DNA from 2 places in the Brachybacterium sp. GCM10030267 genome. Region 2 is predicted to be linked to the other one. Evidence: predicted binding sites of a transcription regulator. Region 2 holds the regulator's gene; the other holds the start of a gene.
The links. The regulator HrcA, encoded in region 2, represses chaperone genes, less so after heat shock. The targets are predictions, from matches to a motif close to TTNGCACTCGNNNNNNNCGAGTGCNAA.

Region 1 (3,381 bases), on a different contig from region 2:
GCCGGCGCCTTGGGCTCCGGCTTGTCGGCCACGACGGCCTCGGTGGTCAGGAACAGGCCCGCGATGGACGCGGCGTTCTGCAGCGCGGAGCGGGTGACCTTGACCGGGTCGATGATGCCGGCCGCGACCAGGTCCTCGTACTCGCCGGTGGCGGCGTTGAGGCCGTGGCCGACGGGCAGGTTCTTGACCTTCTCGGCCACGACGCCGCCCTCGAGACCGCCGTTGACGGCGATCTGCTTGAGCGGGGCCTCGACGGCGACCTTGACGATGTTCGCGCCGGTCGCCTCCTCGCCGGTGAGCTCCAGCTTGTCGAAGGTGTCCTTACCGGCCTGCAGCAGCGCCACGCCACCACCGGCGACGATGCCCTCGTCGACAGCGGCCTTCGCGTTGCGCACAGCATCCTCGATGCGGTGCTTGCGCTCCTTGAGCTCGACCTCGGTGGCCGCGCCGGCCCGGATGACGGCCACGCCGCCGGCCAGCTTCGCCAGGCGCTCCTGGAGCTTCTCGCGGTCGTAGTCCGAATCCGAGTTCTCGATCTCGGTGCGGATCTGAGAGACGCGGCCGGCGATGCGCTCGGCGTCGCCGGAGCCCTCGACGATCGTGGTCTCGTCCTTGGTCACGACGATCTTGCGAGCCTGGCCCAGCAGGTCCAGCTCGGCGGTCTCCAGCTTGAGGCCGACCTCCTCGGAGATGACCGTGCCGCCGGTGAGGATCGCCATGTCCTCGAGCATCGCCTTGCGGCGGTCGCCGAAGCCGGGAGCCTTGACGGCCACGGACTTGAAGGAGCCGCGCAGCTTGTTGACCACGAGCACCGCGAGGGCCTCGCCCTCGACATCCTCGGAGATGATCGCCAGCGGCTTGTTGGACTGGATGACCTTCTCCAGCAGCGGCAGCAGGTCCTTGACCGAGGAGACCTTCGAGCTGAGCAGCAGGATGTAGGGATCCTCCAGGACCGTCTCCTGGCGATCGGAGTCGGTGACGAAGTAGGGCGAGATGAAGCCCTTGTCGAACCGCATGCCCTCGGTGAGCTCCAGCTCGAGGCCCATGGTGTTGGACTCCTCGACCGTGATCACGCCTTCCTTGCCGACCTTGTCGAGGGCTTCGGCGATGAGCTCGCCGATGGCCGGGTCGGCCGCCGAGATGGCGGCGGTGTTGGCGATCTGCTCCTTGGTCTCGACCTCGTGGGCCTGGGACAGGAGGGTCTCGGAGACCGCGGCGACGGCCTTCTCGATGCCGCGCTTGAGCGCCATCGGGCTGGCGCCGGCGGCGACGTTGCGCAGGCCCTCCTTGACCAGGGCCTGGGCGAGGACGGTGGCGGTGGTGGTGCCGTCACCGGCGATGTCGTCGGTCTTCTTGGCGACTTCCTTGACGAGCTCGGCGCCGATCTTCTCGTAGGGATCGTCGAGTTCGATCTCCTTGGCGATCGACACGCCGTCGTTGGTGATGGTGGGGGCGCCCCAGGACTTCTCGAGCACGACGTTGCGGCCCTTGGGGCCGAGGGTGACTCGGACGGCGTCGGCGAGCTGGTTCATACCCCGCTCGAGGCCGCGCCGGGCCTCCTCGTCGTAAGAGATGAGCTTGGCCATTGTGGAATCTCTCCCGTGTGGTGTGGTGTCCACCCGACCCTCGTGCCCGCGACGGACGGCACCCCACGCCGTGTTCATGTCCCACGGCGCCGGATCCCTCACGGGGCCGGAATGTTGGTGGCCGGCGAAGCAGCGGACTGCTCCCCGGACAGGCTCACGACTCTCGAGGGCGGCCTCGCCGATCGGCGCTGTCACTCTCGATCATCGAGTGCCAGATCATCATAAGCACTCCGACCCGGAGAGTGCTAACCCTGGGCGGCTTCTTCTGGCAGCGGAACCTCCGGGGAGTCCATTCGCCCGACGATGCAGAATGCGCGCCGCCCTCCCGGATCGGGGGTCGACGCGCGCCCTGCATGCGTGAGAGGCCTTCGGCCTGCGGGATTCAGCCCTCGCCGCCGTCCTCGCCGCCGCCGTCCTCGCCCTCGGCGTCCGCGCCGGGTTCGTCGACAGCCACGAAGGTGATGCGTGCGTCGTACTCATCGCTCTGACGGGCCTCCCCGGCACCGACCTGCTGGGCGAGTGCCTGCGCGCTCTCGGCGTCGGCCTCGTCGCGGTAGAACACGACGGGCTCCTCCTGCGTGTTGTCCGCGGTGGCGACGCCGACTTCCGTCCATCCCTCGCCCTCGAGGGTCTCCTCCCAGGTTCCGGCCAGCCCGTTGATGCCGCCGGCATTGACGACCAGCACGGGAGTGGACAGATCCGGCTCCGGGGCCGGCTCCTCCTCGGTGGTCGCCTCCTCGCCGTCGGCGGGGGCCTCCTCGCTGGACTCGCTCGCGGCGGGTGTGGTGGGGTCCTCGGCCCGCTCGTCCCCGTTGCCGCCCATGCCGCCGATGAGGAAGAGCAGCACGACCAGCATCACCACGGCAGCGCCGATGATGATGATGTAGAGCAGGTTCTGGCGCCAGAACGGCTCCTCGGCGCGGTGGGCGCCGTGGAAGGAGGCGCTGTCCGCCTCCTCGTCGAAACGGTCCGGCGGGTAGGGATACTGGGAATCAGCCACGGCCCCATTAAACCTGCTCCGGGCGGCAGGTTGTCGGAGCACACGCCCCGCACGTCGGGTCGGCACGGACCCGCCTCGGCCCGGGTCGGTCCTCGCTCAGGCCACGCGATCGGCGCCGCGCGCAGGGGCGGCGCCGTGCTCGGAGGTGCGCTGCGAGCGCAGCCGGTTCACCAGCGCCGGGGCCGCCCTCAGCGCCGCCGGCTCGTCGAGCAGCGTGTTCAGCCTCACGTAGTAGCCGACCTTGGAGATCCCGATCTCCTCGCGGATCGCGCGCTCCTTGGAGCCGACGTAACGGAAGGTCCGCGATTCCAGGGCGAGGATGCGCTGATCCAGGTCCGACAGCTCCGAGGAGGCGGTCGGCGGGGCGTCCTGCGAGCCCTGACGGGCCGCGTCGGGCTCCGCAGAGGCGTCGTGGTCGGAAGGCATGGACCGACAGTACGGCTCCCGAGGCGCCGGTCATCGGCGGCGCGCCGCACCCCTGGCGAGGATGGAAGACTGGTCACATGCCGCAGCCGCTCACCGAGATCATCAGTGCCGATTGGGCCCGCGAACTGTCCCCGGTGGAGGACCGGATCCATGCCCTGGGCGAGTTCCTGCGCGCCGAGGTGGACGCCGGCCGGGGATACCTTCCCTCCGGCGACCGGGTGCTGCGCGCCTTCACCCGCCCGATGGCCGACGTGCGGGTGCTGATCGTCGGCCAGGATCCCTATCCGACGCCGGGACATCCGATCGGCCTGTCCTTCGCCGTCGAGCGCGATGTGCGTCCGCTGCCCCGGTCGCTCGCCAACATCTACG
Region 2 (3,381 bases):
GGTGCTCTCGTCTCCCCGCATCGCGGCGAACTGCTCGAGCAGCTCCCGCTCCTCGTCGCTCAGCGAGGTCGGCACGGAGACGTCCAGGACGACGCGGATGTCGCCGCGGCGCTCACGGCGCAGCGGAGTCACCCCGAGGCCCTTGAGGGTGATCTCCTCGCCGGGCTGGGACCCGGGCTTGACGTCGATCTCCTCGGTGCCGTCGAAGGTCTCCAGCGGGATCGTCGCGCCCAGGGCGGCAGAGGTCATGGGCACGGACATGGTCACCACGAGATCGTCGCCGTCGCGCTCGAACATCTCGTGCTCGTTGACCGCGAGCTCGACGAACAGGTCGCCGGCAGGACCGCCGGCCTCACCGGTCTCGCCCTCGCCGCGCAGCTGGATGCGGGTGCCGTTCTCGACGCCGGAGGGGATGCGCACGGTCACGCTGCGCTCAGCGGGCGTGCGTCCGTGGCCCGAGCAGGCGGTGCACGGGGACTCGATGACGTCGCCGTGGCCCTCGCAGGTCGGGCACGGTGCCATGGTCACCATCTGGCCCAGCAGCGACTGGGCGACGCGCTGGACGTGGCCGCTGCCGTTGCAGGCGGTGCAGCGGGTGGGGCTGGTGCCGGGCTCGCAGCAGGAGCCGTCGCAGCGCTCACAGCGCACTGCGGTGCGGAAGGTGACCTCCTCCTCGGTGCCGAAGACGACGTCGCGCAGGTCGATCTTGACCCGGCGCAGGACATCGCCGCCGCGGCGCTGACGGGGCACCGGACCCTGGCCGCGGCCGCGCATGCCGGCGGCGCCGGCGAACATGTCGAAGATGTCGTTGAAGTCGAATCCGGCGCCACCGCCGCCGGGGAACCCGCCGCCCATGCCCGGGCCGCCGCCCATGTCGTACTGGCGGCGCTTGTCGGGGTTCGAGAGCGTCTCGTAGGCCTGGGAGACCTTCTTGAACCGCTCGGAGGCCTCGGGATCGGGGTTCACGTCCGGGTGGAGGGTGCGGGCGAGCTTCCGGTACGCCTTCTTGATCTCCTCGGTGGAGGCGTCGCGGGAGACGCCGAGGAGCTCGTAGTAGTCATCGTTCACGGTGAAGGATCCTTACCGGGGAGTCGGGGCGTCCGGGGGCCGCGGCGTGCGGCGAGCGGGCGCGGGGCGATGGGTGCTTGCGGTCGGGAACGCGGTGCGAGGCGTGCGCGCACGCGCGGGTCATTCGAGATACCGGGAGACGTACCGGGCGATGGCCTGGACGGTGGAGATCCCGCTGACGTAGTCCATACGACTGGGGCCGAGGATCGCCAGGTGCGAGCCGGCACCGTACCCGGCGCCCACCACGGCCGCCTGCTGGAGGACCTGGTCCTCCAGCTCCGAGCCGATGCGCACCTCGACGGACCCCGGCGAGGCGTGCATCTCGGTGAACAGCCGCAGCAGCACCAGCTGCTCCTCGAGCACGTCCAGCAACGGCTCCACATCCCGCGCGAAGTCCTCGGCGGAGCGGGCGATGTTGGCGGTCCCGGCGAGCATGATGCGGTCCTCGGCGCGGGTGGCGGCGAGGGCCGACAGCGCCTCGGTCACCTCCGCGACGGAGGCCTTGTCCGCGTGCGGGGTGACCTCCAGCAGGTCTGCCACGGGCCGCTCGAGGTCGGTGACCTCGCGGCCGGCGATGTAGCGGTTCAGCTGGTCGCGCAGATCCACGTAGAACTCGGCAGGCCGGGCGGCCAGCACCGGGACGGTGCGCTGATCGACGCGGCCGGACTCGGTGATCAGCACGATCAGCAGCAGGGACTCGGCGACCTTGACCAGCTCGACATGACGGATCCGGGCCTGGCGGCGCGCCGGGTACTGGACCATCGCCACCTGCTGGGTGAGCTGAGCCATCAGCCGCACCGTGCGCCCGAGCAGCTCCTCGACGTCACCGGCGTCCTCGAGCAGGGTCTGGATGGCCCGGCGCTCGGGGGCCGAGAGCGGTTTGACCGTCGCCACGTGGTCGACGAAGGCGCGGTAGCCCTTGTCCGTGGGAACCCGGCCGGCCGAGGTGTGGGGCTGATGGATCAGCCCCTCCTCCTCCAGCACCGACATGTCGTTGCGCACGGTGGCGGCGGAGACCTCGAGCTCGTGCCGCTCCAGGAGGGACTTGGAGCCCACGGGCTCACGCGTGGAGACGTAGTCCTCGACGATCGCGCCGAGGATCTGCAGCTTCCGGGCGTCCGTGTCCCTCACCTCCTGCTCTGCGTACGGAGATCTCGATCTCGATGTCGGCTTCCGGCCGGTGCTCGAGCCGCTCGCGGGCCGACGGGCTCCTGGACGCCGACGGACCACCGGGAGCGAGGCTGGCACCTACCGTTGCCGAGTGCCAATCCTACGCGTCCCCGGCGGGGCTCGCAGGGAGGTGTTCGCCACCGGTGTACGGTGTCGCGCGTGCCTGCAGCATCCGATCGCTTCCCTGACCGGTACGGCTCCGACGTGCTCTCCTCCGGTCCGCCCGCTCATCATCGCCGCCGCCCCGTGGCCCGTGAGGTCGCCGCGCAGCGCGACCTCGTCGTCGAGGAGGCCTCGACGGGCTTCACCGGGGCCATCACCCGCGTCGAGAAGATCGCCGGTGAGCTGATCGTCGAGCTGGAGGACGGCCGCGGCAAGCGCCGCACCTTCCCGCTGGGCCCCGGCTTCATGATCGACGGCAAGCCGGTCGTGCTCACCCGTCCCGCGCCGCGCAGCCAGGCCCCGGTGCGCAAGCGCTCCGCGAGCGGCTCGGTCTATGTCGAGGGGGCGAAGGCCCGCACCGCGCGCGCGTCGCGGATCTGGGTCGAGGGCACCCACGACGCCGAGCTGATCCAGAAGGTGTGGGGCCATGACCTGCGCATCGAGGGCATCGTCGTAGAGCAGCTCGAAGGCGCCGACAACCTCGTCGAGCGGGTCCAGGACTTCGGGCCGTCTGCCGGCCGCAGGCTCGGGATCCTCGTGGACCATCTGGTGCCCGGCTCCAAGGAATCGCGGATCGCCGCCGAGGTGATGAGGCTTCCCGGTGCGCGGGGCAACGTCTCCGTGCTCGGGCATCCCTACGTCGATGTGTGGCAGGCGGTGCGACCTGCTCGGGTGGGCCTGACGACGTGGCCCCACATCCCCAAGGGCACCGACATCAAGGTCGGCACGCTCGCCGCGCTCGGCTGGCCCCACGCGGACAAGGCAGACATCGGCCAGGGCTGGCAGCGGATCCTGGCGGCCGTGCGCTCGTACGCAGATGTCGAGCCCTCTCTGTCCGGACGCATCGAGGAGCTCATCGACTTCGTGACGGTCGACCCCAGCTGATTCAGCGGGGGAAATCCCCCACCGGACCCGGCGGTTCGCCCTGGAGACCTGGGCCACTGCGCTCGTTAGGCTGGTCGTGTCAGCCCGACGCCGGCC

Region 1: groL (chaperonin GroEL) is a predicted target of HrcA. The motif match lies at 1,775-1,801, and genes of this name have one in related genera.

Annotation. Positions count from the first base shown of each region.
Region 1 covers NZ_JBHTCX010000010.1:137,313-140,693, forward strand. Annotated here, with positions in the region: gene groL (chaperonin GroEL) at 1-1,586, opposite strand, end outside; gene ACFQS2_RS08875 (LytR C-terminal domain-containing protein) at 1,969-2,586, opposite strand; gene ACFQS2_RS08880 (DUF3263 domain-containing protein) at 2,683-3,012, opposite strand; gene ACFQS2_RS08885 (uracil-DNA glycosylase) at 3,090-3,381, shown strand, end outside.
Region 2 covers NZ_JBHTCX010000012.1:419,922-423,302, forward strand. Annotated here, with positions in the region: gene dnaJ (molecular chaperone DnaJ) at 1-1,068, opposite strand, end outside; gene hrcA (heat-inducible transcriptional repressor HrcA) at 1,189-2,199, opposite strand; gene ACFQS2_RS13005 (DUF3097 domain-containing protein) at 2,389-3,285, shown strand.